Linked DNA regions of Flectobacillus major DSM 103. The protein of the gene in region 1 interacts with the protein of each later gene in a pairwise test. Links are inferred from orthologs where the notes say so. Each region holds a gene or a part of one and is shown on either strand. Other genes may lie near its edges. The genes, in order: FLEMA_RS0126235, rlmB and FLEMA_RS70775.

Region 1 (10,212 bases):
ATCACATAAAATCAGGATGGCATGCCATTAGTAGAATGTACAATTCTTATGCGGCTCAGTTTGATATGACAATGTCCATTGGTTATGTGTTATTGAATATAGATAAGAATGGAACACCTGCTACGAAAATAGCACCAGCACTTGGCCTAGAACCCCGTAGCCTTACCCGTATGCTTAAATCGCTAGAAGATAAAAAGTGGATTCGCCGAGAAACCGACGAAGACGACCGCCGTGTGGTAAAAGTGTACCTGACCGAAGAAGGTAAACGTAAACGAGATAAAGCCAAAGGTGGTGTCCTTGTTTTTAATAACCTTATTTATGAAAAAATTGGAGAAGATAAACTGAATACTTTTTTTGAAGTAATGCAACAAATTAGCGAAATTGTCGATAATGAAACCGTTAATTATAAAGCCGAAAATATAGACGAGCTACTATAATTTGCTTTTTAATAATTTCTTGAAAATATTTTAAATGTTATGCTTGCATAACATTTTTTTTATTTATTATCTTTACAAGTAATTAGTATGCTTGCATACAATGTATAGCTATGTTAAAAGAGCAGTTGAAATTCTAACAAATTAAAAATATGGTACTTACAGACAGCAAATCATCCATCAAAGGCGGAGAGTTTTTAATCAAAGATATTGATGCCTCGCAAATTTTTATTCCTGAAGAATTTACGGAAGAGCAACAAATGATTGCTCAAACTTGTATTGATTTTTTGCGTACCGAAGTGCATCCTCGTTTAGATGAAGTAGATTATGCCAAAGATACTACCTTGATGGTAGAGCTCATGGACAAGGCAGGAGAACTTGGCTTATTGGGTACGGCTATTCCTGAAGAATACGGTGGTTTTGGGATGAATTTTAATACATCTATGCTTGTAGCAGAGGCTTGTGGTGGTGGACATTCATTTTCGGTGGCGTTGTCGGCACATACTGGTATTGGTACGTTGCCGATTTTGTATTATGGAAACGACGAGCAGAAAGCTAAATATTTACCAAAATTAGCCACAGGCGAATGGAAAGCAGCCTATTGCCTTACCGAACCTGATTCTGGCTCGGATGCCAATTCTGGAAAAACAAAGGCCGTATTGTCGGAAGATGGACAGCATTATATCATTAATGGGCAAAAAATGTGGATAACTAATGGCGGTTTTGCCGATTTATTTATCGTTTTTGCAAAAATAGATAATGATAAATCATTGACAGCCTTTATTGTTGAGAAGTCGTTTGGGGGTATTACCATGAACGAAGAAGAGCGTAAAATGGGTATTAAAGGCTCATCGACTCGTCAGATTTTCTTCAATGATTGTAAAGTGCCTGTCGGAAATATGCTTTATACCCGTGAAGGTGGTTTTAAAATAGCCGTAAATATTTTGAATATTGGCCGAATCAAATTGGCTTCGGCTGTAGTGGGGGCGTGTAAAGGGGTAATTTCGACTACTGTTAATTATGCCAACGAGCGTAAACAATTTGGAACGAGTATTTCAAGCTTTGGAGCTATCAAACACAAAATAGCTGAATCTATCGTTAAAACGTTTGCTTCTGAATCGGCTTGTTATCGGGCAGGACAAAATATTGACGATGCAATTGATGCTCTTTTGGCGAGTGGGGTAGATGCAGGACAGGCCAAACTAAAGGGTGTCGAGCAGTTTGCTATTGAATGTGCTATGCTCAAAGTACACGGCTCGGAAGTGCTAGACTTTGTGGTAGATGAAGGGGTTCAGGTCTATGGAGGTATGGGCTTTTCGGCCGAAGCTCCTATGGACAGAGCTTATCGTGATTCAAGAATCAATCGAATATTTGAAGGTACAAATGAAATCAATCGTTTGTTGTCGGTGGGTACAATTGTGAAGCGTGCTATGAAAGGAGAGCTTAATTTGATGCCTGCGGCTATGGCTGTTGGCAAAGAAATTATGTCGATTCCTGATTTTGGAGCTGCTGAGGAGGAAGGTTTGTTTGTGGCTGAGAAAAAGGCTTTGAAAAACATGAAAAAAGCTACACTGATGATTGCTGGAGCTGCTCTACAAAAATTTATGATGAAGTTTGAGCAAGAACAAGAAATCATTATGAACTTGGCCGATATGCTGATTGAAACATACGTGGCGGAGTCGGCTTTATTGCGTGTCGAAAAATTGATAGGTATGAAAGGGGAAGAGGCTTGTGGTTTACAAAAAGATGCTGCTTTGGTGTATTTACACGAGGCTATCGACAAGCTTAATAGTGCTGGAAAAGTAGCTATTACTTCATTTGCTGAAGGCGACGAGCTAAGAGTTATGCTTATGGGCTTAAAACGTTTTACCAAGATTGAACCAATCAATTTGAAAGATGCTAGAAGACGAATTGCTGAGGCAGCGATTGAAAAAAATGGATATATATTTTAAGATAAATTTATGAAAGGGGATTTTTAGACAAAAAAGAGGTAGATTTTCTGCCTCTTTTTTTGTTGAGGACAAACACAAAAAAAGTCACTCCAATGGAGCGACTTTCTCTGTATATTGCTGTTAGTCAAGAGACTATTTTTTCTTAGCTTCTTTAACTTTTGCAGCTCTACCTTGTTTTCCACGAAGATAGAATAATCTTGCACGACGTACTTTACCTTTACGCAATACTTCGATTTTGTCGATGTTTGGTGACAATAAAGGGAAAATTCTTTCTACACCAATACCGTTAGAAATTTTACGAACTGTGAAAGTTTCACCAGCACCGCTGTTACGACGTTGGATTACAGTACCTTGAAAAACCTGGATACGCTCTTTGTTACCTTCACGGATTTTTACGTGTACATTCAATGTATCACCTGCTGAGAACTCGGGCAATTCTGCACGGCGTGCAGCGTTTTCAGCTTCTACAAATTTAATTAAATCGTTCATTTTGAATGATTTTTGCTGTTAAAGTCCTATAATAAATTGACTTGATTAATAACCAGCGGTGATTTTAAAGGTCTGTAAAACAATGAGTTATTGCTGTTTGACTGCCCAATCACGTAATTACCTAATCTTTGGGGGTGCAAAGTTCTGGAAAAAAAAACGTAAAACCAATTTTTTATGCGTGCTTTTTTGCTTTTTTACAGGATTAAATGCCTACAGGCTTGAGGTTTGTGGCAATATGTCTTTTTGGTAACCTAAAAGTGCCTTGATAAATATGATGAAAATCCTAGATGTACAACAAATACGAGATTTAGATACGTATACGATATTGCACGAGCCTATTGCTTCGATTGACTTGATGGAGAGGGCTTCTGTGGCTTTTACTCAATATATTCTTAAACATTTTGGCCGTCAATATTCATTCATGATATTTTGTGGGCTTGGCAATAATGGGGGCGATGGCCTAGCAATAGCTCGCTTATTGATCGGCTATCAGTATCAGGTAAAAGTGTGGGTAGTTGATTATACCGAAAAACAATCGGATGATTTTCGGTGGAATTATGAGCGTTTGGCTCAGGTTACAACTATTCAACATATTCAGACAGAGGAAGACTGGCAAGTATCTACTTCTACGCCTGCCGATTGTATTGTTATAGATGCTTTATTAGGCTCTGGTATAAATCGCCCTGTGGAGGGTTTATTGGCAAAGGTTATTGAGGGTATCAATACGTTGCCATATACTAAAGTGGCAGTAGATATTGCCTCAGGATTGTATGCTAACCAGCCTATCAATACCCAAAATACGATTATTTGTCCTGATTTAACTATAAGTTTTCAATTACCCAAAATGGCTTTTTTATTGCCTGAAAATCAGCAATACGTTGGCCATTGGGAGGTTTTGGATATTGGGCTAAGCAAAACGTATATCAAAGATGTGCTAACACCATATTATTATACCGTGTTGCCTCAGGTAAAGCAGAGAAGTAAATTTTCACATAAAGGTACTTATGGTCATGCTTTAGTAATAGCGGGCAGTCGTGGAAGTATTGGTGCAAGTGTTTTGGCTTCAAAGGCTTGCTTGCGGTCGGGTGTTGGGCTGTTGAGTGTTCATATTCCTACCTGTGGCTATCATATTATGCAGGCAAGTGTACCAGAAGCTATATGCAGTACCGACAAGCACGAAGCGGTTGTGACAGAATACCCCCACTTACAAAAATATTCGGCTATAGGTGTTGGTTGTGGTTTGGGAAAAGCTTCTGAAACGGTTACTTTTTTGAAGAATTTTTTACTAGAAAATACAAAACCTTTAGTACTAGATGCCGATGCCTTGAATGTTTTGGCCGAAAATCAATCGCTATTGGCTTTTCTACAACCTCAGACTATCCTAACGCCTCACCCCAAAGAATTACAGCGTTTGGTTGGTCATTGGCAAAACGATTATGAAAAACTAAACATGGTACAACAATTTGCCCAGCAATACCAAGTAATAGTAGTTATAAAAGGAATGTACTCGGCGGTGGTATTGCCTAGCGGAGCAATTCATTTTAACTCAACTGGCAATCCTGGTATGGCTACAGGAGGCAGTGGCGATGTTTTGACGGGTATCATTACAGCTTTGCTAGCTCAAGGGTATAGCGCTGCCGATGCTGCTATTTTAGGTGTATTTCAGCATGGTAGGGCAGGCGATAGTGCAGCCGAAGCAAAAGGGCAGATGGCCATGATTGCTGGCGATATTATTGACTTTTTGCGTTGGTAATATCTTGTTTGGTCAGAATTTTTTTTTGTAATAAATATTGCAGAAAAGTATCAGAACAGTCTTGAAAGGTATCTACGTCGTTGAGAGGGGGTAGTAGGTAGTAAGATTTTCGTAAATCACGAATGGTGTCGATGGTTTCTTGGATTAATACCGATGAACTCCACGTTTTGTTCTCAAAAATAGTAGCTGAAAACCGCTTCATTCCAAGCTGATAATAGCCTCCATCGTTGGCTGGGCCAATGACAAAGTCGTGGGTATCAAGGGCATAAAAAGCTTTTGTAATATGCCAAGGCGAAATAGCAGGGCAGTCGCTACCAATAATACTTACTTGCTGGATATGGGGCAAGGAAAAAGCATATTGAAAAGCCTGAGCCATGCGTTGGCCAAGGTTGTTGCCCTGTTGTAATTGTTTGTCGAAAATAGTATTATCCCAATCGTCATGTTGGTCGATATAATCGGAATAGAATAGGATTTTAGTAAAAGGAAGAGACAATACAGCCTCCCTCGTGATATTTAGTAGCTCAAGGTACACCGATAACGCTTTGGTATTGCCTATTTTTTGAGCTAATCGGGTTTTTACTTTACCTTCTATGGGGTTTTTAATAAATATAAGTAATGCTTTCATATAGGCACAATTAAGCTACAACTTCTCCTCCGCAGCTACTGCCTGCACCAGCGGTGCAGCCAAAGCAATGTTGTCCGAGTACGATATTTCTTGTTAAAAGCGTTTCAATATCAAACTCACGGACATGTTGAGGGTGGTTTTTTTCTACTTTTAAAGCCAACATCTGATTAAAGTCACAGTCGTATACATAGCCGTCCCAACCTACCGAAATCATATTGCGGCACATAACATGGCTAGCAGCTACAGGATTGAAGGCATTGACAAGCTTTTCTATGTAGTTTTCATAATTGCCTGAACGCAGCAGATAGTCTAAATAACGACTAATAGGCATATTGGTAATGGCAAACAATTGATTAAAAACAATTTGGTGTTGTTTGTAAAGGCTCTGCTTAAAATCTCTTTCTAGGGCTTCTTGTGAGGTTGGCAAAAATGCCCCAGCAGGATTATATACCAAATTGAGTATTAGTGACGAGTCGGTTTGTCCATAGCCTACGGCATTGAGCATCCCAAGGGCTTTTATTGAGTCTTCAAATACTCCATTGCCTCGTTGCCGATTAGTTCTGGAAGCTTCATAAAAGGGCAAAGACGATACCACTTCTATTTGATTTTCGGCAAAAAACTGTGGTAAATCATGGTATTTGGGGTTGGCTACAATAATCGTTAAGTTACAACGCACAATAATGTGTTTTCCCAACTTTTTTAGCTCAGTTACAAACCACCTAAAGTGAGGGTTCATTTCAGGTGCACCGCCCGTGATGTCTATAACCGGGATAGCTGCTTTGGCAAGAATATCCAAACAAACCTGCATGGTTTCTTGTGTCATGATTTCCTTACGGTCGGGGCCAGCGTCTACATGGCAATGTACACAAGTTTGATTGCACATTTTACCAATATTTACCTGAAAAATTTGTAAGCCTGTGGGTTTTAGTGGATACAAACCAAAGGTTTTGAGTTTTTCACTAAAAGAAACAATAGGCTCATTTTCGAGTAAGGCTATTTGGTAGGTTGAGTCGGCAAGTTGGTGTTGTTGTGCGTTGAGCGATTTCATAGTTTGTCGAAAAAACTGACTACAGCACTAAGCATTTGATTGCTTGGTGCTTGATAATCAATGGGGTATCGTGTATTTGTTATATGGTACACATCCTCAATTACATAGCTATTTCCTTTACTTTATTGATGGTTTGTACGCTATGTACCAACGAAGCCCCCCCACGAATAGCGGTCGCCACATGAATAGCCTCCATCATTTGGCCTTCGGTAACGCCTTTTTCATAACTATCGGCAGCGTAGGCATCAATACAGTAAGGGCATTGTACCGTGTGTGCAACGGCCAGAGCAATAAGCGATTTTTCACGAGCGGTTAGTTCACCATCTTTAAAAACTTCGCCATAATAGCTAAAAAATTTGTCTGCTAATTCTTTGCCTCCAAATTCACCAATTTTACCAAATTGTTTGAGGTCGTCGGGGTTATAGTAAGTTTGCATACGGTTTGGGTTTTTGTTAAAACATATTGGTCAATAGGATTGTTTGAACTGCAAAATAGGGAAAATAAGTATTGAACAAGGTAGATTATGAAACAAAAATTGAAATATACTAACGATACCGAAAGAATAACCCAAGCAAAATATGAGTCATTCCAAATTTTAGGTAATATTAAAAGAGATTTCCTATTTGTGTTTGTTGAGACTCATAAGGTTGTCAAGTGAAACATTGAGGAGGCTTATCAATTGCTCAAATAAGAAAAATTTAGGGGCTATTCATGCCAAAGGCGTTCGAAAAACTAATTTCGAACGCCTTTGGTATCTTAAATGTTAAAACGACACATCTCTAGCCCAAAGCATAGTGCCTCTACTGGTGAAAATCATATTCAAAAATAATCATTCATTTAGAGATTTACCTTTGCAAAATCACCATTCACCAAATTTGGAATGGCTCATGTTTGATAGCTACAAAATTGGTATTTATTTTAAAATCTGATAAACAATAAATGCCGAAATATAAGCCAAGCCTGTCATATAAACCAATTGAATCATTGGATATTTCCACGATTTGGTTTCTCGGTAGGTTGTTGCTAAGGTACTCATACATTGCATGGCAAATGCGTAAAAAATCATCAACGAAAACCCTAGAGCGGTGTCGTACATAGGTTTTCCTGTGTCGGGGTTTATTTCGGCTCGCATTCTGTTCATTACGGTTGTATTTTCGTCGTCAACTTCTCCTCCTAGGCTGTAGATCGTCGACATCGTTCCAACAAAAACCTCTCTGGCCGCAAATGACGTAATGAGTGCAATACCGATTTTCCAGTCATACCCCAATGGCTTGATAACAGGCTCGATAACCTTCCCAAAGTGACCAGCATACGAGTCTTCAAGTTTTTGTGAGGCTATTTTATTTTCCAAATCTATCCCCGATAAAGTAGGGTTTTCAGTTTTTACTTTGGTTTCAGCTTCTTGCATAGCATTGCCTGGCCCATAGCTAGCCAATACCCAAAGCACAATAGAAATAGCAACAATGATTTTACCTGCTTCAAACACAAATGCCTTGGTCGAGTTTAGTAGGGTCATCATAATATGTTGAAATCTTGGGCCTTTATAAGAAGGAAGTTCCATGATAAAATAACTTCTTTCTTCTGTTTTAAGAAGAATTTTCAGAATCCAAGCCGATAAAATAGCCATAAAGAAGCCCAAGAGATATAAGGCAAATAAGGCAACCCCTTGTAAGCCGAATATTCCGAAAAGAGTACTTTTTTCAGGAACAACTAATGCAATTAAAACTGTATAAATAGGCAAACGAGCCGAACATGACATCAGGGGTGTAACCATAATAGTAATGATACGGTCTTTCCACGAGCCAATACTTCGAGTACTCATAATAGCAGGCACAGCACAAGCCACACCCGAAATAAGTGGTACTACCGATTTGCCATTGAGGCCAAAACGCCGCATAAGTTTATCCATGATAAACATTACACGTGACATATAGCCTGTTTCTTCAAGCAAAGAGATAAACAAGAATAAGAAGGCAATTTGAGGTACAAACACCACTACACCACCAATCCCCGCAATAAGGCCATCGGTTAGTAAATTGACCAACTGACTTTCGGGAAGAGAATCTTTGAGGTACTGATTGAGCCAAGCCACACCATTGTCGATAAGGTCTTGTGGATACGAAGCCCAAGTAAAAACAGCTTGAAACATCAAAAACAGAATACCCAAAAAGATAAAATATCCCCAAAATTGGTGTAAAAATATTTTATCAAGTTTGTCTGTCCAAGTGGTTACAGGTTTACTTTCAACAGGCATTTGGTGAAGGCATCCGTCTACAATTTCGTTTAGAACAGCATACCGAGAAACGGTTTCTTGAGCCTGAAATTTTTGTGAATTCCAGCCATATTTTTCCTGAAGTTTGTCAAATCCAACCCTTTGTTCGGTATTGAATTGTTTTAGATTATCGTGTTCAGAAAGCCAAAGCAAGGCATGATAATCGTCGGTATCGCCGTATTGTGCTTTGATTTCATCAACAAGTTCTGGAGCGTATTCAACAGGGAGCGAGTCGTTAGAATTATAGCGGCTTTCTAAGGTTTTGTTGACCGATAGGCGTAGGCCATTGAGCCCAATACCTTTTTTGGCATTGATTTCGGCTACTTCTACATTCAACTCTTTTGAAAGTTTTACAGAATTGATAACAATACCCGAGTTTTCGGCTACGTCAATCATATTAAGAGCCAAAACAGTAGGAATACCCAAATCTCGCACTTGGCTAAACAAAAGCAAGTTTCGTTTAAGATTGGAGGCATCGGCTACCACAATAGCCATATCAGGATAATCGGGATGCTGAGGATTGGCCAATATATTGATGACAACCTGTTCGTCGACCGACTTAGGATAGATACTATAAATACCGGGTAAATCCAGAATTTCGGCTTCAGTGCCTGGTTCAAGACTCCATTTACCAATTAATTTATCCATAGTAACACCCGGGAAATTGCCTGTCTTCTGACGGAGCCCCGTGAGACTATTAAATAAAGAGGATTTCCCAGCGTTTGGGTTTCCTATTAATGCTATTTTGGGTGATTTCTTCAAGGCTTTTACCAATTTTTAATGTTCGGGGCTGTATGAGGTTCAACAACCCTAGAACATTACTATATACTACGCTACAACAATTGTTGAAGCTTCTTCTTTTCTCATCGACAAAACATAACCAGATACCTTCACGGCAATAGGGTCGCCAAAGGGAGCAATATGGGTCATGGTAACTTGCGTTCCTGGCAAACAGCCCATTTCTAGTAATTTTAGCGATAGAACTTCGTCGCTAAAACTCACAATAACACCACGTTCCCCAATTTTTAAATCCGCTACAGTTCTCATAAATATACTTGCTGTTTTTAAAATACTGTGCAAAATAAATCATAAATACGATAAGTATAAGCACTTTATTTAGACTTATTCAAAACAAGTGCAAATAAACAAAGAGTTCCTTGTTTAAAGAAATATTTGACAATGAAACCTCAAATTTTCTTGTGTAATATGATTTTTATCATTTTGAAGATTTGCATTTTACCGTCTATTTGTTGTGGTAAAGACTTTGACTGGTTTTGCCCGTAGTGTATGGCAAAATATTATTTAGTTTTTGAGTTTACAGTTTATTTGTGTCGTAACTTTGCGGAAAATTTTAGAAAAATAGATTGAGCGAACACTTTTGGTAGCATCAAAGCCCAAAGCCTGTAGCCGAATGCTTATAGCCCAAAAAGAATGATTATTAAAGAGATTAAAGCATTGATTGATAAGGAAGTACGGCTCGAACTTCGACAGAAGTATGCTATCAATGGAATGTTACTTTATATCGTAAGCACAGTGTATGTTTGTTATTTGTCTTTTAGGCTAAAAACCAATCATATCGATAAAATTACGTGGAATACGCTGTTTTGGATTATTATTCTTTTTACGGCTGTAAATGCCA
Region 2 (10,136 bases), 2.0 Mb from region 1 along the record:
CTTAACAACCTCAGTGCCTCAGACGTATTAAGGGTTGGACAAGATATTAAGGTATTTAGAAGCACTAGTTCGGGGGCATTAGGAGCGGATCAAATAAAAGAACAACCTAAAGACCCAAGCAACGTTTATCCTACTGTAGAACCTTATAATCCAAGTAAAGATAAAAATAGCACAACTGTTATCCAAAAGGATAATACTGAAAAACCTGTGCCTCCTGCAGTACAACCCGACCCTGTTCAGCCAATGCCAGCACCTCCTTCTACCTTTAAGGCTTCGGAGGCTAAACCACACTATAGAATTATTCATACCGTACAAAAAGGTGAAACATTGTTTAGAGTTGCAAAATTTTATGACGTTAGTGTCGATAACCTCAAGGAATGGAATAACTTAACAGTAAATACGGTAGAAATTGGTCAAGAAATTACTATTTATGGTGGTAATATTCGGCCAAATTTTGGTATAACCGATAGCACACCTCCCAAAAACGAAACTCTTACTCCACCATCAGTACAACAGGAACAGAGTTTTCATATTGTCAAAGCTGGAGAAACTGCCTTTAGAATATCACAGATATATCGTATTTCGGTGAATCAATTATTGTTAATCAATGGTTTAAAATCACCCAATATTTCAGTTGGTCAAAAGTTGATTATTCGATAGTACCTCATAACAACAAAAGGGTTTCAATTTCTATCCATAACAGATATACAATTGAAACCCTTTTTATTAGATATGATACAACTATATTTTCCGACTTATCATTATACCGTCTCGAATTGGTAACAGAATATTCTCGGTACGTGGGTCGTCGTGACACATCTTATTGAAATCCAGTAGATTTCGTGTATCCTTGTCGATTTTTTTACCTTCTTGAATATTGGCCACTTTACCACTCCACAGCACATTGTCCGACAAGATATACCCCCCTTTTCTAACTAAATCAAATACCAAGTTATAATATTTGGTATAATTCATTTTGTCGGCATCTATAAATACTAAATCAAATACCTCGTTTAGGGTAGGAATAATCTCGGCAGCATCGCCAATAATATATTCGATTTTATGGGCAAAAGCCGAAGCTTCAAAAAAGCTTCGAGTAAACGTTTCAAGCTCTTCGTTGATATCGATAGTGATTAGTTTACCGTCATCGACCAGCCCTTCAGCTAGGCACAAAGCCGAATACCCCGTATAAGTTCCAATTTCTAAAATTCGGCGAGGACGCATCAGATGGCTAATTTCTGCCAAAAAACGCCCCTGCAAATGCCCCGAAAGCATTCGAGGTTGCAGGATTTTCAGATGAGTATCTCTATTAAGTTTTTTCAGCAAATCATGCTCGGCAGTAGTATGTGCCTCTGCATAATCGCTGATATTTTGTGGGAGAAAGTCCATTTTGTATTAAATAATTGAGCCTACTATTTTGTAGCAATATAAAAGAAGTCAAAACATTCTTCGGCATCGTCATTGATAAAATAATCTTGCCAAGTAATATCTGAAACCAATTTACCATCTGATTTTTGAATCAAATTACGGCTCAAGCGATTGGCAATATCATAAGGAATCTGCAACATCCATCTTGGCAAACGATATTGAAGATTGAAAACATCAAATTTGGTGATTTTTTGTACCGAACGCTTATTTTCTTCATAGTAAGCCATCACCTTGGCATTGCCGTGAATACCCTTGGTTTGGATAGTAGGGAAATAGCGTAAAATCAAATCTTTTAGCTCCTTTGCCAAATATTCTCTAACGTGCCAAGGGTTTCTCGACAGCGAGTATTTGCGGTTTACGGTAGTGAGAATCAATTTACCACCAGGTTTCAATACCCTATAAGCCTCTTTGATAAAAGCTACATCATCTTCGATATGCTCTATTACTTGAAAAGTAACAATATAATCAAAAGAATTATCGGCAATACCTTTGAGAGGTGGCAAAAACATATCGATAAACTTAAAGTCGGGGTATTCGCCAGTTAGCTTGGTCATCAATGGCTCGTTTTTGTCAACACCCGTATAGTTTTTTACAGAAGGAGCCAACACGGCTACTCCTCTACCAGTGCCACAACCTATTTCAAGCAAATCACCTGAAACAATTTTAGCGGCCTCAATATAAGGGAACAACAATCGCTGGTGTACAGGGTTGTCGGAAATAATCTCGGAAGAAGCGATTTCGGTAGTTTTATACATTGTTTTTTGATATATAAAATCATTCTTGCCAATGTTTGCCCACTGGCAACCTGATTTTAAATTGGGGTAATGGTATTTTTTTTTCAAAATTACCGCTTTTGCTTGACATCAGAAAAATACTGATTAAATTGGTTCGTTATTTATCTGCTAATTATTAGAAGATTCAAGTAATAATTAGATTTTCTGTATTAAAAAAGCCGTTTCAAACGTTTTGTTTACGTAATAAAGATACTTTTGAGATGATCTCAATTATTTTAGCAATATGAAAAAACTTATTTACCTATTATCTTCTCTCTATCTTTTATGGGCTTGTGCTCCGACTTCGCCAACAGCCAAAAAAAATAGTGGGCAAAACCTCGAAAATCGTGTGCCTCTACAACGTATTGCTACCAAAAGTAAGTTTTTGGATAATGGCAATACGGTTCGTGTATATGTTAATTTGCACCTCGACCGCACTACCTCACAAAGCGATGCCCTAAAGGAATTGGTAATTAGCTACAATTTGCTTAGTGACTACAACAACAAACAGCCTATTGCAAGCAGCACGGTAGCTCTTACTACCGAAAACTTCCTCAACGACTCAGGTTGGTTTACGGTTTGGTTTGATATCCCCAAACCCAAAGATTTACTAACGGCCGTAGTAATGACCGATATTCGTGACAACCGCACCAACAACAAAGTCACTAATGATTGCTTCGTTCGCTTTCAGTCGGGCAAGGTAAGTGACTATTTTATGTTTTTTGACAAAACAGGTAAATTACCGATTCTCAAAAGCTTTTTTTCTGTTACAGATACAGTGATCCTAAGAAGCCTCGACAACAAAAACCAAAATTTTAAGGCTTTCAGATATAAATACGAGTTTGATCCAGCTCTTTCTCCAATGGCTACTTCGCAACGTGTGCCACAGAAAAGCCTATACGTCGATTCTGCATTTTCGATTAAGTCCAATACATTGGTGCATCTTAATACCGAAGCTCTTTATTATTTTACCCGCGATACAACCGAATCTTTTGGTATAGGTACTATGGTGGTAGATAAGCGTTTTCCCAAGTTTACTCGTCCCGAAAAGCTAGTTCGACCACTCATTTATATGAGTACAAGCTCCGAAACAGCCGATTTGTATGGCTCAAGAGAAGCTAAAAAAGCCTTAGACAACTATTGGCTCAATATCATGCAGGGCAACCAAAATAATGCCAAAAGAACCATAAAAGCATTTTTTCAACGTGTTGAGCAAGCCAACCGAATGTTTACAAGCTATAAAGAAGGCTGGAAAACCGATAAAGGAATGGTTTGGATTATCATGGGCGACCCTACTCGAATTACACGAACCAAAGATAAAGAGGTGTGGACATATACCCGTAATAGCCAATATTCGGAAGTAAATTTTACTTTTAACAAAAGAGCCAATCAATTTGTGGAAGACCACTACGAGCTACAACGCTACGCCGAATACCAATCCATTTGGTTTCCAACAGTAGAACAATGGCGAAATGGTGATATTGTGGTAAAATAAGTGCCCAAAATAGATAAACAAAGAAGTGTCAGAGCAATACGAATCTGGCACTTTTTTGTTTCCTGCCAAAAACTTTCCGAACTTTGTAAAAATTTTAATATCATGTCAGAAGAAAACAAGTTCAATGGGCCTAAAAAGCCTTTTAAATATTTTAATCAACAACCCAAGCCCGACAACAAAGACATTGTGTTTGGGATTCAATCGGTTTTAGAAACACTTCGTTCAGGAAAAGAAATAGATAAAATTCTGGTACAAAGAGAATTAGGCTCTTTGGAAGTACTCGAATTTGCCCGTTTAAGAGGTATTCCCGTACAAAAAGTACCTACAGAAAAACTTGATAGAATTACTCGTAAAAATCACCAAGGGGTAATTGCGTTTGTTTCGGCTATCAATTATGCCAAACTCGACAACGTAGTTGCAGGTATTTACGAAAAAGGTGAAATACCCCTGTTGCTAATCCTCGATCGTATTACCGACGTTCGCAACTTTGGGGCAATTGCTCGTACAGCCGAATGTACAGGGGTAAATGCCATTGTGATCCCTACCAAAGGAGCAGCTCAAATCAATGCCGATGCCATGAAAACGTCTTCGGGAGCATTGAACTTTTTGCCAGTTTGTAGAGAAGAAAACTTATACCAAACTGTCAAATATCTACAAGAATCAGGTATTCAGGTAGTAGGATGTACCGAAAAAGTATCGAAAAATATCTTTGATTTAGACTTCTCTATTCCAACAGCCATTATTATGGGTTCTGAAGAAGACGGTATCTCGGACGAGCTTTTAAAGATTGCCGATGACTTGGCAAGTATCCCAATGACAGGCCGTGTTGGTTCGCTAAACGTATCAGTAGCCAATGGCGTAATTTTATATGAAGCTGTTCGCCAACGATTGAGCATTTAAGCCAATCCTCAAATACAAAAAGCCCCAAGACATACATATTTGTCTTGGGGCTTTTTATGTTTGGTAGAATTAGTATATGTATATCATTAGGTTACTAACAATATACATTGACAACCAATTTGTTGCCGTTCACTCATTAATGATACTTAGATTAATTCAATTCAAGGAAGAATTTATACTTTTGACTAATAATTGATGAAAACATACTCTGAGTTCATCAAACCAGTTTACTAAGATGCCGCGTAAGTGAGTTACAACCCTAAAATAGGTTTATATCTTCCCATTTAAAACTCATCAGGCCGATAAAACACATTTGAGATGTTAATTCTCAGCACTTTACTGTATAACATTTTCCCTAACAAAACGTTATCTAATAAACTAATACAGTTAAAAGCAGAAATAATTAGTTACCATAAATAAGTTCGGAATACGAAAAGCTCGATGCCCTTGGTATTGGGCTTTTTTGTGCTTAATGATGAGTGAGTAAATGATAATTTAGAAACTTGATTTTATTAATTTGAATCTTTTTTCAAAAATCGACACTATCTCACTGATTCACTAACGCTCTCAATCACCAATCTCTTATTTTCTATTAATTACCGAAGGTGAAGCCTGAGCCGTTGGATATACCAAAATATCGGCCATAACTACATGAGCAGGGCGAGTTACAGCAAAGGCTATAATATCGGCGATATCTTCAGCTACCAAAGGCTGAAAACCCTTATACACCGAATCAGAACGCTCATTGTCGCCTTTGAAACGAACCAAAGAAAACTCGGTTTCTACCGCTCCTGGGGCTACATTTGTTACTTTGATTCCGTGTGGATTCAAATCTAAACGCATTCCTTCGGAAATAGCCTCTACAGCCGCTTTTGAAGCACAATATACATTACCATTGGGGTAAGTCTGCTTACCAGCAATCGAGCTAATATTGATAATATGCCCTGCCTGACGGGCAATCATCCAAGGCATCACTACCTTCGACACATACAATAAACCCTTTACATTACCGTCAATCATTGCATCCCAGTCGGCTACCTCGCCATCTTGAATCGTGCCTAAGCCATGTGCATTTCCAGCATTATTAACCAAAATATCTACTTGCTTGAGTGCTTCGGGCAAGCTATTCAAGGCTGTTTCTACGGCCTCTCTATTACGTACATCAAAAGTTAAGATATGTACATTTACACTTTTTTCTAAAGTTTCTTTCAGAGCTTCCAAACGTTCGATACGTCTTCCGCAAAGAATCAAATCTATTCCTAACTTGGCAAAGGCTTCGGCTGTTGCTTTACCGATACCCGAACTGGCTCCTGTAATAATGGCTAATTTTGACATAACGCTCTATAATATGTTTGCGAAAAAGCGAGGCTTTTCCTTTCGTTTGTTTGAAATATACCTTTGAATAGTACAAAGTTAGTCTGAAGCTACTATGTATGGTAGCTTCAAGCTCAAATATCTTCTTAGGGTTTTCCTTATTTCTTATCCATCTGTTTAGAAATCCAGTAAGTAAGTGAACCTATGATTAAAATAATTAGTCCAACCAAACTTTCAAATGGTTTGTCCCATATAATAAATAGCAACACCAATACACTAAAAATAATGTAGGCATATTGTAAATAAGGTCGGAAAGGGCTTTTGAAACTGGTTTCTTTCCTTGGTGCTCCCAGTATACTCGCTACAGCCAACGTACCCATCAGTTGCAATAAAAATGAAGTATAAAGCAAGATTTGTTGCAAAGTACCCGACAACATTAATATCAAAATAATAGAACACTGAAGCCAGATAGCTCGTGTAGGAATACCATGCCGATTGGTAGGACGCAGCGATTTCCAGAGTGTATAATGCTGTGCCATTGAATGAATAATGCGTGGGCCAATCCAAATATACGAACTCATAGTAGCAATCAACTGAAAGGCTATACCTGCACTTATCCAGCGGTTGCCAATACGCCCAAGAATATTGCCTGTAGCAATTAGTGCTACTTCGGTTTGGCCTTGTAGTTGTTTAAAACTAGCAAATTTTAGAAAAACTAATTGTAACAATACATAAATAACGATTACCGAAATAGTACCAATAATTAGGGCTTTGGGTAAATCCTTTTTAGGGTTATCTATTTCGTCTACAATATAGGCGGCGGCATTCCATCCTGTGTAGGCATAGGTGACGTACAACAACGAAACGGCAAAACCCGATTTAAAAACTTCGTCGATCATCGGTGCTGTAGTATTAACGGCATTGTCAGGAAAAGGAGCAAACCATATTCCCAAACCTAATAATAGCAATATAAAAGCAATTTTTATAATGGTTGTAGCTACCTGAAATGTACCGCTTTGCTTTAAGCTAAAAGAGTGAAAAAAGGAGATTGCAACAATAATAAGAACAGTATATGCCCTCAAATGCGGAATAGCAAAAGGCGACAAATAGGCTTCCATGGCAATAGCAGCAATAGCTACAGGAGCCGAAAAACCAACTATCATGGATGTCCAAGCCGATAAATATCCTAAATATGGGTGAAACCCTTCACTAATAAATATATAATCGCCTCCCGATTTTTGATAATGTGTACCCAATTCGGCAAAAGTAAATGCCCCAATTAAGGCCAAAACACCTCCCAAAACCCACAACAAGACAATACTCCATACATTTTGTACATCGTTGAGCTGAAACCCAAGGCTTGTAAAAACACCTGTACCTACCATATTAGATACTACCAAAGTAATTGCTGTTTTCCAACCTATCTTATGAATCTTTGACATGAATGAATATCTTAAAAAAAAGAGGCGACTTGAGTGTCGCCTCTTTTACAATATTATAAGTTATAACTGAGTCTTGCAAACATATATCGTCCTGTTGTACCCATTTGTACAGGAGCGTATTTGAAAACCCCAAAATAGGAGTTTTCATAAATTTGCTTGTCAGGAAATACATCAAATACATTGTTTGCACCGAGGGTTGCACTCAACGCCTTCGTAATTTTGTACGAAGCTGTTATATCGACCACCACTTTTGCAGCGTGTACCTGCTCGCCTCCAAATGGAAAACCATTACGAGTTACTTTGCCAAAATAAGTATTACGATACATAAAACTTATTTTGTTTACACTATATACAAACTGCAATGTACTTTTTATGTTGGGTGAATTGGTTTCTATCAAACTTCTTTCTTGTGGCCCATAATAAATATCTTCTTGTCCAGCTAGCTTATCAGACAACGGATTTACTTTTGTCACCTCGTTTTTGTTGTAATTACCCGAGAAAGAAGTTTGTAAACTCCCATTACCAAGCGATGTTTTATGCGATATTACCAAGTCGATACCTCGTGTACGGGTATTGATAGCATTCGTAAAAAAACGACCCGTTGAAGCTCCTGCCGTTGCAAAAATAGCTCTTAACTCAGGAATTGGGTCGCCAAAGGCATCATTCCCAAAATTGCCAGTCAGTACAATTCTATCATCTACTTGTATTTGATAAGCATCTACTGTAATAGCAAAAGCTTTGCTAGGCGAAATGGTAAAACCTACTGTAGCATTTTTTGATGTTTCTTGCTTTAGCTTTGGTATACCTATTGCTTTGGCGATAGGGCTGTCGTTGGTAAAAATACCAGAGTTTAATAGAACGCCATCTACAACGTCAGTGGCGATGTTGTTGAAATACTGCTGATGCAAAGATGGAGCTCGGAAACCAGTACTATATGCCCCACGAATAGAAAATACGTCTGAAAAGCTATAACGTGCTGCAACCTTGCCATTGAGGGTATTCCCAAAATCTGAGTAATCTTCAAATCGTAATGCTCCACTCACCAAAAACTTAGTAGTAAGATTGGCCTCTAGGTCGGTATATAACGCCCAATTATGGCGGCTCTTATTGAGGGCATTCAAAGGACTAAAACCTGGGAAAGACTGAGCTCCACCGTTGATATACGATGCCTCCTCTCCTGCTTTAATTTGGTAGTTTTCATTTCTATATTCTGCTCCTGCGGCAAAGTTTAAGCCACTTAGTACCTCTTTCAAATACGATGAATAATCAATATTTATGGTATTTTGTGAAAATCGGTGTGAACCCGCATTGAAAGAAGTAGGACTTTTATCGCCCAACGAAGCATTGTTAGTATTACTTACTTCGTAGCCAAATGAGTTAGTCCCGAAAGTATTGCTAAGGTCTAAAATACTGGTCTCTCCTAGTTTGAATTTAGCCCCAACAGCCAACGACCCATCGAAAATATCAGAATTAAGATGTGGCTGGAAACCATTTGGAAATAAACTCAACACAACGGTTTCTTCGCTTGGCAAACGTCTAAAGCCAAAGCCTGTGCCTTTTCTAAAACCCAATCCACCAAAAGCATAAAGTTCTGTTTTTTCAGATACTTTATATCCCGAATTCACAAAAGCTTGAATATTGCTAATTTTGGCATCGCCTACCTGAAAATTAAAGTCGTCGCGAGTTAAACCTCTCTTTTTTAATTCATCATCATCAAATTTTCGAGATGCGGCTGGGTTTTCGGTAAAATCATACGCAAAGAAATTTCCCAAACTAGATTGGTCAAAAATTATCAAATCATGATTTTGTGAGCGAGAAGTTTTTTCGCGGTTATTAAATTGTGTAGCAATACTCACATGCCCTTTTTCTTTAGCAAAAGTAGTTCCATAATACAAATTTAGGTCTGCTGTTTGGCCATCTCCTCGCGAGGTAACTCCACCTGTTGCATTGGCCGCAAAGCCTGCGTTTTTCTTTAGTACTATATTGATTACACCAGCTATAGCATCCGAGCCATATTGTGCCGATGCACCATCACGGAGTACCTCTATGCGGTCGATAGCACTTACAGGAATAGCATTGAGGTCTGTTCCTACCGAACCATTCCCTACGGTGTTTTGGTAGTTTACCAGCGACGTAGTATGTCTTCTTTTACCATTGATCAAAACCAACACCTGGTCGGGGCCAAGGCCACGCAATGAAGCTGGGTCGATATGCTCTGTTCCATCTGAAGCCGATTGCCTATTGGCATTGAACGATGGCACTAAATAGTTCAAAATATCATTGACATTCAGCAATGGATTGGTGGTCTGAATATCTTTGAGGGCAATAATATCAACAGGTACAGCCGAATTGACTACGGTTCTATTTTGCGAACTTCTAGAACCCACCACCACAACTTCATTCAATTGCTTGGTGTCTTCCTGCAAGACAATCGAAAGAGAGCCTTGACCACTCGATTTTACTGTTCTTGTGATATATCCTACCAATGATACCTGTATTTCGTTGTTGGTATTGGCTTTTAATGGTAGTTCAAACTCGCCATTGCTGTTTGACACAACTCCGTTGTTAGTGCCTTTTTGAATAATACTCACACCCACCAATGCTTGCTTTTGGGCATCAATCACTTTTCCCTGAATTTTTTGAGCTAGTGAATCTATACTCAAAAAAAGACTTACAATCAGTAAAATATTCTTCATTTTATTAAGATTTAAACATTACCTATCAGAACTGAACGATGTATTTTTCTATACTAGGATAGGTAATGCTATGTATTAAACTATTCTT
Region 3 (10,103 bases), 280 kb from region 1 along the record:
TATCCTCATAATTGTGGTTGCGATTGGTACAGTTGGTGCATTGTACAGCCTTCCCAAAGTAGTAGTCAGCGATGAGAAAAAGACGCTTGAACAACCTTCTCAAGTGGCTACTGCAAATAGGGACAAGGCGGTTCAGCCAACTGAAACGCATACTGACACCGACGAAGACCATGGTAGTGCTCTAACACCACAGCAATCAAAAGTTGTGGATGAATTAAGGGCCAAGTTCTTGGGTAGTTCTGACAAGAAAGGTAAAATCGAGCTAGCAAACAAGCTTGTTGCAAGTTTCACAGAATTTACAAAGTATGATAGTGCTGCATATTATGCAGAAGAAGTAGTAAAGTTAGATGCCTCGGAAAGTAATATCATGAAAGCGGCTGATTTATATTATGAAGCTTTCACGTATGCTGTAGACAATGGTAAAAGTGCTAAAATGGGGGAAAAAGCTAGAGCTCTTTATCAAGATGTTTTGAATAAAAACCCTGATAACCTCTTGGCCAAAACCAATATGGCTATGACTTATGTATCAACTTCTACCCCCATGCAGGGTATTATGTTGTTGAGAGAAGTAATTGCCAAAGAACCAGAATTTGAACCAGCATTGTTCAACTTAGGTATATTGTCGATTAGGTCAAATCAGTTTGGAAAAGCGGTAGAACGTTTCAAACAAATTCTTAAAATTAACCCTGCCAATGCTAAGGCTGCCTTAAATTTAGGATATTGTTTAGCCGAACTTGACCGAAACGAAGAAGCTCGGAAAATTCTTGAGAAAGTACTAGCCAACACTAAAGATCCTCAGGAAAAAGCTGCAGCAAACGAAATTTTATCAAAATTAAAATAAGTTTCTGGGTAAGTTCCTACTTTCTGGCTAAATTGTGCCCGAAACGGAATCAAAACTAGAAATAACTCAAACAGATTTCATAACATTTAAAACCTTTTAAAGTCATGCCTTGCGGAAAGAAAAGAAAAAGACACAAGATTGCAACACACAAAAGAAAGAAGCGTCTTAGAAAGAATAGACATAAGAAGAAGTAATCAGTAACTAAGGATTAGTGCATTTTGTAGTGCTAATCCTTAGTTGCTAATTACTGTAAAACAGGCTATTTTCTAGTTTAGAAAGTTGCCTGTTTTTGTCGTTTTTGTGAGATTGTTCGGTCTAAACAATATTTAATTGCTCCAAACCATCGTAGTTATTATAGTAAATGGAACAGTTATTTGGTCATGACAGCTTGGTAATCGTTGCCTATTGCCTATTAGCATAGACACATTCCAACAATACGTCACCGATATTAAAGTCAATTCAAATTAACAGAGTATAGACTCACTTTTATCCAAAACTCATTGATTCTTCAATGACTCCCCTCTTGTAAAATCCAACTGGAAAGTATATTACATTATCCAATAGCGTTTTTTACATTGGGCACGAACCCTTCTATATGATGTCTGATTATATTGATTTTCTATTTGCCGCAACTCACAGCGACCATATACATTCTTATTCTATTCACTTCTAATCCTTCAATCACCTGTGAGTAACGAATTAATTATCAATTCGACTCCCAAAGGTGACCGCATTGCTCTTTTGCAAGACAAAAGGATTGTGGAGTATCACTTAGAGGAGTCCGAGCCACACTTTTCTGTAGGGGATATCTATCTCGGAACAGTAAAGAAGATGGTGACGGGATTGAATGCGGCCTTTATCGACATTGGTTATGAAAAAGATGCTTTCTTGCACTACCATGACCTTGGGCCCAATGTCAATTCCTTGAATAAATTCACCAAAGATGTTATCGCTGGAAGGCTTAATTCTGGAAGATTAGACAACTTTAAACTTGAACCCGAAATAGATAAACACGACAAAATCGACAAGGTTTTGGGCAAAAATACGCCTATCCTTGTACAAGTTGTGAAAGAACCTATTTCGACCAAAGGCCCCCGATTGTCGTGCGATATTTCAATTGCTGGACGATTTACGGTTCTTGTACCTTTTTCTAATGGAGTCAATATTTCAAAGAAAATTACAGCTAAATCTGAAAGACAAAGATTACACAAATTGATGTCGTCGATTAAACCTGCTAATTTCGGTGTTATTGTTAGAACTGTTGCTGAAGGTAAAGACGTAGATGAGCTTGATAAAGATTTGAAGGAATCTTTGGCTAAATGGGATTTGGGAATGAAGGCTTTGAGGTCGGCCAAACCTCGTGACAAAGTCATTGGTGAAATGAGCCGTGCTACGTCGATGCTCAGAGATTTATTGAACGAAAATTTTGATAGTGTTATCGTTGATACACCAGAATTGTTTCAAGAAGCCCGAGCTTATGTACAGCATATTGCTCCAGAAAAAGAACGAATCGTAAAACTTCACCAAGGTAAAACCAAGGTTTTTGAACAATACGGTATCGAAAAACAACTCAAAATGCTCTTTGGCCGCTCAGTAAGCTTACCTGCTGGGGGCTATTTGATTATTGAACACACCGAAGCGTTGCATGTAATTGATGTTAACTCGGGCAATAAATCAAATAGCGAAGAAGACCAAGAAGCTACCGCCGTGAGTGTCAATATTGAGGCTGCCAAAGAAATTGCTCGTCAATTAAGATTGCGTGATATGGGCGGTATTATCGTTATCGACTTCATCGACATGAAGAAAGCTGAAAACAAAAAGCTGATCCATGATATTATGAAGGAGGAAATGAAGTCTGACCGTTCTAAATACACAATTCTTCCACTAACCAAGTTTGGCTTGATGCAAATCACCAGGCAGAGGGTTCGGCCAGAAATGAATGTTGTGACGGCCGAAAACTGCCCAACTTGCGGAGGAACTGGCAAAATCACTGCTAGCATTATTGTTTCTGATGTAATAGAACATCACTTAGAACATATTGTTAGTAAACAAAACGAAAAGAAACCCACTATTGTATTACATCCATTTTTGTATGCTTACTTTACAAAAGGGCTTTTTTCTCGTAGATTAAAATGGTATTTTCAATACAAAACTTGGGTAAACCTTATTCAGGATAGCTCATTTGGCGTTACCGATTTCAAGTTTCATAACAACCACGGAGAAGAAATAGAACTCAATGGTTAGTACATTTATGAAATAACGATAAAACCCGCTTGCACTTGTGTAAGCGGGTTTTTCATTCGTATCTGTTGTACTTATTGCCTAAAGCTACCCAAATACTTATATTTGCCCTATGTCTTTCAAAACTCACAGAAATTATTGGTGGCTTAATGTCAATCCCAAAATAGGGTCTCTTGATTCAATGCGTTTTAATCAAGCTCAGCTTTTTGCCTCGCACAATGAGTTTGGCAATAAACGTCGTATTTACAAAAATTTTGGAAGTGTTCAAAAAGGGGATTTAATGATTGGTTATGAATCAACTCCTATCAAGCAAATAAAGGCTATTCTCGAAATTACTGAGCCGTTGCATTTCGACCCTCAATTTGGTGAAACGATTGGCTTTACCATTAAAGACAAAATTCCTCAACCTATCGAATGGGCTGAACTCAAACAAATTCATTTTTTTAAAGACTCCGAAATCCTCAAAAATAACCAAGGAAGTTTATTTAAACTTACCGAAGATGAATTTGAGGCTATTCAGGCTATGATAGACCTCCAGAAGGAATCTAGCCACCGTGAAAATATTGTGATTCCTTATGAAAAAAATGATGCTCTTACCGACTTGTTTCTCAACGATGATAAATTTGATGACATTATAGATACTCTTCGCTATAAAAAGAATATCATTTTGCAAGGCCCTCCTGGTGTCGGAAAAACCTTTCTTGCCAAAAAATTGGCCTATACGCTTATTGGTACACAAGACGACTCTCGGCTAAAGATGGTACAATTTCACCAGTCATATTCTTACGAGGATTTCATCCAAGGGCTTCGTCCCGACGGTGATGGTGGCTTTAAGCTCAAAAATGGTATTTTCTACGAATTTTGCCGATTAGCTCAACGCAATGCTGGTATCGACCATTTTTTTATTATTGATGAAATCAATCGGGGAAATTTGAGCCGTATTTTTGGAGAACTCCTTTTACTCATTGAATCAGATAAGCGAGGGCGAGCCAATGAAATTCCTTTGACTTATGGCGACAAAGATTCTGAGGCGTTTTCTGTACCTGAAAATCTCCATATTATTGGTACAATGAATACCGCCGACCGCTCTTTGGCCATTATCGACTATGCTCTTCGGCGTAGGTTTGCATTTATTACCCTAGAACCGCTATTTAATAGCAAGTTCAAAAACTACCTTAATAGTCAGGGTTTAGACAACGCTTTTATTGATAGGATTATCGAAAAATTGACCGCTCTTAATCAAATAATCAGTCAAGACCGCAACCTCCAAAAAAGCTTTCAGATTGGTCATAGCTACTTTACCAATTTTCCGATGGGAGAAAACCCTCAAAAATGGTACAAACGCATTATTCAACTCGAAATAGCCCCGTTACTAGAAGAATACTGGTTTGACCAACACGAAAAAGCTGAAGAAGCTATCAATGATTTACTGGCAATAGCCTAAAAAATAATACCATGATACCTATCGAAAATATTTATTTTCTACTTTGTTATGCTTGGAACCGACTCGAACAACGAAATCTGGTATTGGCAGGCACAGCTGGACAAAAAGATATTTATGAATTGTTGTGCTCGGTATTACTCAAAGAAATCAAAGTACTTTGGCAAAAAGGCTACTTTAGCCACTACAACGACAAGCTGCATTATTTTCAAGGTATCAAAGGCAAAATTAATCTCAATCAGTCGCTTCTCGCAAATGCGTTCCCCAAAGGATATGCCTATTGTGAGTTTGACGAATATTCGTCCAATATATTAGTCAATCAGGTACTAAAAACAAGCCTTATTAGGCTTACACGTATTGCCAGTATTCCAGCAACCTTGCACCGTGAGTTACAATTAGAAGTTAGAAAGTTGTCGCAAGTAGATGAAATTCAGTTGCACCAAGACATTTTCCCTAGGGCTTTTTTACAGTGCCAGCGAGACACCACTTATACTTTTTTATTGCATATCTGTGAGCTATTATTTACCCAAAGTATGATTTCAGAAAAAGGTGATGAAATTTTATTTCGAGATTTCTTCCAAGATGAAAAGAAAATGGCCTATTTATTTGAAGACTTCACCCGTAATTTCTACAAAATAGAACTCAAAGGTGTTCGTGTGTTTCGGGAAAGGCTACACTGGCAACTAGAAGGAGAACAGAAGAATTATTTGCCCAAAATGCAAACCGATATTAGTATGCTCTTTATTTCTGGCAGAAAAATTATTATCGACACCAAATATTACACCCAAACCCTAAGTAGCTATTTCAGTACAGAAAAAATCCATACAGAAAATCTTTACCAGCTTTTTGCTTATCTCAAAAATCAATCCGACCCCCACGCTGAAGGAATTTTATTATACCCTACCGTAAAGCAACATTTGAGTCTGAGGTATTCCTACGAATCACATCAAATCAGGGTAGAAACTATCAATTTGGCTCAGCCATGGCAAGCCATTCATAGTGACCTATTAAAGATTGTAGAAGAAAATACAAACCCCTCAGGCATTTTACCAAAGGGGTTATCAATCAAAAAGATACTGTAAATACCCTATTTTTTTGATTAAAGATAAAAGACTTTTTATCGTTCTGGTAAAAGATATTCACAATATTGGTTTGATCGTCAAACATATCGATCAATACATCATTTTGTAGCTTAATACCATTGATAGCTTCATTGATAGGTAATTCAATATAGAGCCACATCGCATCGCCCTCTTGTTCCTTTCCTAGTAGTTGGTAAGGCAATCGTTGATTGCGAGTATTAAGCACCGCAAAATGCTTTTGAATATACTTATCTATCAAAGCATCATATTTGTCAGTTTTATCCAATACAATCTTTTTATTCTGGTTATCTCGTGTCAGTACCGACTCTAGGTCATCTTTAAATACCCGTAAGCTAATTTCAAAAGATTTCTCTTTGGGGTTATGACGCATTTCGGTAATACTAGTATGAAAGGCATGTTTTTTGAAGGCCCCCAAAGAAGCCACTATTATACATCCTAAAAGCAAAAACCTGTAAGATATTCCTACAGGTTTTGCATTATTTTTTTGATTTTTTAGTATCATATTACTAGAAAAACTTTTTGAAAGCTCCGTTTCCTAAAACAAAAACCATCAAGCCCAACAAAATAATTGTACCTACTTGTTGTGCACGCTCCATAAACTTTTCTGATGGCGGTCGACCCGTTACAATTTCAAAAATCAAGAATAAGGCATGTCCACCATCTAGGGCAGGTATTGGCAACAAATTCATAAATGCCAATGCCATTGATAATAAACCTGTCAAGCTCCAGAAATTGAGCCAATCCCAGTGAGAGCCATACATATCAGCAATTTCAAAAGGGCCACTCAGAGCCTTATCGGCACGAACTTGTCCAGAAAAAATCTTTTTGAAACCCTGAATATTTTTCCACACTACATCAAAGGCATCATGAACCCCCACCACAAAAGCCTGTCCTAAGCCATAATCCTCGTGTGATTTTTTGATGATATATTCAGTAGCAAACCCAACAGTACCTTCTGGAGTAACCGTCATTTTAAGGGTATCTACTTTACCATCACGCAAAATGGCTAATGCCACAGGCTTATTTTTGTATTTGAGAAGTTCTTCTCTAAAAAGCTGGAAATACTTTACAGGCGTACCATTTACAGCCAATATTTTGTCGCCATCCTTCATACCAGCCGTAAAAGCAGGCAATGGCTGAGCGGGTTGTTTATTCAATAGTTTATCCAAAAATGAAGGTTCAGCAGGTTGTGTAACCTTAGCTACCTTAAATTCATACAAAGGCTGAATAAATTCGCTTTTTTGGTCGGATAACTTATTCAAGAAATCATCAGGAATAGCCACTTCCACGATTTGGCCATTTCTATCAACAGTATAAGTAGGCTTATCGTCGAGTACAGCACCTGTGATGTCGCTATATTCCTTATACTCTTTACCATTTACTTTCAGGATTTTATCGCCTGTTCGGAAACCAACCTCCTTGCCCAAAGCACCAGCATAAATACCAGCTTTGTTGATTTCTTCTTTGGCCAAATAGTTATTTCCTTGGTGATAATTGATACCAAAGAAAATCAGTATTCCAAGAATCACATTGACAATCACCCCACCCAACATCACAATAAGGCGTTGCCAAGCGGGTTTACCTCTAAATTCCCAAGGCTCAGGTACAGCTGCAAGCTTAGAGGCATCCTGAGTTTCATCAATCATACCAGCAATAGATACGTACCCCCCCAACGGAAACCAACCAAGGCCATATTCTGTTTCTCCAATCTTCTTTTTGAAGAGAGCAAAATTTAAAACGGTGGGAATTGGGAATAGAAAGTCGAAAAACAGGTAGAACCTTTCTACTCTCATTTTGAACCACTTAGCAGTGATATAATGCCCAAATTCGTGCAAACTTACTAAAATTGACAGCCCTAAAATAAGCTGTCCAACCTTCACTAGTCCTTCCATTGTTTAGCTATTAGTATTAGTTAAAATATTGATTGTCTGAACTAATACTTTTTTCAATTAAATTTTTCTGTTAAATATTTAAAGTAATGTGGCTGCAAATTTTCTGGTTTCAGCATCTGTTTGAATATAATCATCGAGCGACGGACTCTTGATAAACTCTACTTTTGCCATACAAGTTTCAATTAAATCTGACATCTGTAAAAAACCTATTTTATCTTCTAAAAAAGCCGCAACAGCTATTTCGTTGGCAGCATTCAAGATACAAGGCATATTACCGCCCCGAGCCATAGCATCGAATGCTAATTGCAAGTTACGAAATGTTTCTTTATCAGGTTGCTCAAATGTGAGATTTGGGTAATTTATGAAGTCAAAACGAGGAAAGTCGGATTTTATTCTATTCGGAAAACCCAATGCAAACTGAATAGGAAGCTTCATATCGGGCAAGCCTAATTGAGCTTTGATAGAACCATCCTCAAACTGAACCAACGAGTGAATAATAGACTGTGGATGCACAACTACGTCGATTTGTGAGGCAGTAAGGTCAAAAAGCCATTTAGCTTCAATCACTTCCAAGCCTTTGTTCATCAAGCTAGCAGAATCTATCGTAATTTTTGCCCCCATTACCCAATTGGGATGTTTCAGCGCTTGAGCTTTTGTAACCTTGGCTAATTCTTCTCTTTTTTTGCCACGGAAAGGCCCTCCAGAAGCAGTCAAGATGATTTTTTCGATAGGATTATGGAACTCGCCAACGAGGCATTGAAAAATAGCAGAATGCTCGGAATCGACAGGAAAAATACGAACTCCTTTTTCCAAAGCCAGTTTTGTAATTAGCTCGCCAGCTACTACAAGGGTTTCTTTATTGGCCAAAGCAATATGTTTGCCTGCCTCTATAGCTCTGATAGTAGGCAATAAGCCAGCATAGCCTACCATAGAGGTAAGAACAATATCGATAGCCTCCATTTGTACTACCGATTCCAAGGCTTTAGCCCCAGCATATACCTTGATACCTAAAGGGTCGAGAGCCTGAAATACTTTGTTGTACAATTCCTCGTGACCAATCACTACACAATTGGGCTTAAACTGAATACTTTGAGTAATCAACAAATCGGCATTGTTTTGTGCCGTAAGTACTTCTACTTCAAAAATATCAAGATTGGCTTCAATGACTTCCAAAGCCTGTGTACCTATCGAACCCGTCGAGCCTAAAATGGCTATGTTTCTTTTTTGCATAAATTGAATACTTCTGCCAAAAGTCTATTTAATAGTTAAACAAATCTTTTTGAGCATTTTAAATATCGTCTCAGAATGATTGAATCCAAAGTAAAATTTGAGAGATAAAAATCGACCAAACCTTTGGGTATACTAATGTTGTAAATATCACACCATACAATGCCCCATATAAGTGAGCTGAATGATTGACATTGTCCATATTACGACGAGACATATAAATCGAATACCATGTGTACAATACCGCAAACAATACCGCAGGCACAGGCAAAATAGCATAAATTTGAAGCGTTTGGGTGGGCCCAAACAATATAGCCGCAAACAGTACACTCGACACCCCGCCCGAAGCCCCTAACGAATTATAGTGATAGTTGTTTTTATTTTTGAAGTATGTTGGCATATCCGAAACGATAATACCCCCCAAATACAAAATCAAGAAATAAATTTGCCCCATTTCTCCAGAAGTTTGCTGAAAAACATATTCCATAAACTGCCCAAAAGAATACAAGGTAAACATATTAAAAAACAAATGCCCGTAGTCGGCATGAATAAAGCCTGAGGTCAAAAATCGCCAATATTCTTTGTTGCGGGTAATCTGATAAGGATTCATAATTAATTTGCCCAAGAAATCGTAGTTTCTAAAAGCAAAAAGACTAATACCAACGGTTATGGCTATTAGAATAACGGTAAGCGATAATTCTGTCATTTCCTAGAAAATAAAAGCAGTCAGATGACTGACTGCTATATGGTTTATATCTACAAATTTACATTAAACTTCTCTATCTATCAATATCTCTGCAAAAGCTCTTAAAGTAGCTTTTCTTTCCTCTTCCACTTTGAGGGTATTGAGTAAGTCAAAAGCCTTGTCGAAATAATCATTAATTTTTGCTTCGGCCAATTGCCGAATGCCCAATTGGTCATAAATTACTCTAACAGCATTAACTTTTTCGATAGGGTCAAAAGTTTTGGCTTCGAGCCATCTGTTGAGGTCTTGCTGAGTTTGGCCTGTAGCTTTGTCGATAGCTTCGATAAGCATAAAGGTTTTTTTGTTAGAAATAATATCCCCTCCTACTTGCTTACCAAACTTTTCGGGGTCACCATATACATCTAACAAATCATCTTTTAGTTGAAACCCTAACCCAATACAAATACCCATATCGTACAAATGGGCACACGATTTTTCGCTAGCCCCTCCAATAATACCGCCCAGTTCGAGGGCAAAGCCAAGTAATACTGATGTTTTTAGCTTAATCATCTCGATATATTCGGCCTCAGTAACGTTATCTCTGGTCTCAAAATTCATGTCCAGTTGTTGGCCTTCACAAACCTCTGCTGCTGTTTTATTAAACCTCACCAAA

Evidence for each region.
Region 2: the proteins of FLEMA_RS0126235 (region 1) and rlmB interact in binary tests that used the Escherichia coli proteins (3 or more experiments, as listed by UniProt). The link is inferred for Flectobacillus major DSM 103 from one-to-one orthologs.
Region 3: the proteins of FLEMA_RS0126235 (region 1) and FLEMA_RS70775 interact in binary tests that used the Escherichia coli proteins (3 or more experiments, as listed by UniProt). The link is inferred for Flectobacillus major DSM 103 from one-to-one orthologs.

Annotation. Positions count from the first base shown.
Region 1 is NZ_KE386491.1:3,143,758-3,153,969, reverse strand. Bases 2,398-5,387 are described here. They hold FLEMA_RS0126235 (NAD(P)H-hydrate dehydratase), read left to right. Parts: upstream 2,398-3,146; coding sequence 3,147-4,628; downstream 4,629-5,387. Other genes in these bases: arsS (arsenosugar biosynthesis radical SAM (seleno)protein ArsS), read right to left, coding at 5,264-5,387; FLEMA_RS70100 (TIGR04282 family arsenosugar biosynthesis glycosyltransferase), read right to left, coding at 4,606-5,253; rplS (50S ribosomal protein L19), read right to left, coding at 2,519-2,875. Also shown: FLEMA_RS0126270 (MarR family winged helix-turn-helix transcriptional regulator), read left to right, coding at 1-437; FLEMA_RS0126265 (acyl-CoA dehydrogenase FadE), read left to right, coding at 587-2,386; more of arsS, read right to left, coding at 5,388-6,301; FLEMA_RS70090 (arsenosugar biosynthesis-associated peroxidase-like protein), read right to left, coding at 6,402-6,737; feoB (ferrous iron transport protein B), read right to left, coding at 7,215-9,335; FLEMA_RS70080 (FeoA family protein), read right to left, coding at 9,402-9,626; FLEMA_RS0126080 (heme exporter protein CcmB), read left to right, coding at 10,005-10,212. UniProt on the Escherichia coli protein: Bifunctional enzyme that catalyzes the epimerization of the S- and R-forms of NAD(P)HX and the dehydration of the S-form of NAD(P)HX at the expense of ADP, which is converted to AMP.
Region 2 is NZ_KE386491.1:5,193,971-5,204,106, reverse strand. What follows is about bases 2,784-5,697. They hold rlmB (23S rRNA (guanosine(2251)-2'-O)-methyltransferase RlmB), read left to right. Parts: upstream 2,784-3,798; coding sequence 3,799-4,596; downstream 4,597-5,697. Other genes in these bases: FLEMA_RS75190 (SDR family NAD(P)-dependent oxidoreductase), read right to left, coding at 5,179-5,697; FLEMA_RS0161810 (GWxTD domain-containing protein), read left to right, coding at 2,784-3,696. Outside these bases: FLEMA_RS0161860 (LysM peptidoglycan-binding domain-containing protein), read left to right, coding at 1-660; FLEMA_RS75200 (O-methyltransferase), read right to left, coding at 742-1,389; FLEMA_RS75195 (class I SAM-dependent methyltransferase), read right to left, coding at 1,413-2,183; more of FLEMA_RS0161810, read left to right, coding at 2,446-2,783; more of FLEMA_RS75190, read right to left, coding at 5,698-5,931; FLEMA_RS75185 (APC family permease), read right to left, coding at 6,069-7,352; FLEMA_RS75180 (TonB-dependent receptor), read right to left, coding at 7,406-10,048. UniProt on the Escherichia coli protein: Specifically methylates the ribose of guanosine 2251 in 23S rRNA.
Region 3 is NZ_KE386491.1:3,426,086-3,436,188, forward strand. The notes cover bases 2,480-5,360. They hold FLEMA_RS70775 (AAA family ATPase), read left to right. Parts: upstream 2,480-3,194; coding sequence 3,195-4,526; downstream 4,527-5,360. Other genes in these bases: FLEMA_RS70770 (Rne/Rng family ribonuclease), read left to right, coding at 2,480-3,085; FLEMA_RS70780 (5-methylcytosine restriction system specificity protein McrC), read left to right, coding at 4,538-5,360. Outside these bases: FLEMA_RS70765 (tetratricopeptide repeat protein), read left to right, coding at 1-841; more of FLEMA_RS70770, read left to right, coding at 1,529-2,479; more of FLEMA_RS70780, read left to right, coding at 5,361-5,605; FLEMA_RS70785 (DUF6702 family protein), read right to left, coding at 5,589-6,128; RIP metalloprotease RseP, read right to left, coding at 6,133-7,518; FLEMA_RS0131040 (1-deoxy-D-xylulose-5-phosphate reductoisomerase), read right to left, coding at 7,597-8,748; FLEMA_RS0131050 (rhomboid family intramembrane serine protease), read right to left, coding at 8,819-9,451; FLEMA_RS0131055 (polyprenyl synthetase family protein), read right to left, coding at 9,515-10,103. UniProt on the Escherichia coli protein: Recognizes N4- and C5-methylcytosine (and 5-hydroxy-methylcytosines) produced by a broad range of DNA methylases and appears to act against 5-methylcytosine preceded by a purine residue. Binds to DNA containing methylated cytosines; also binds to GTP.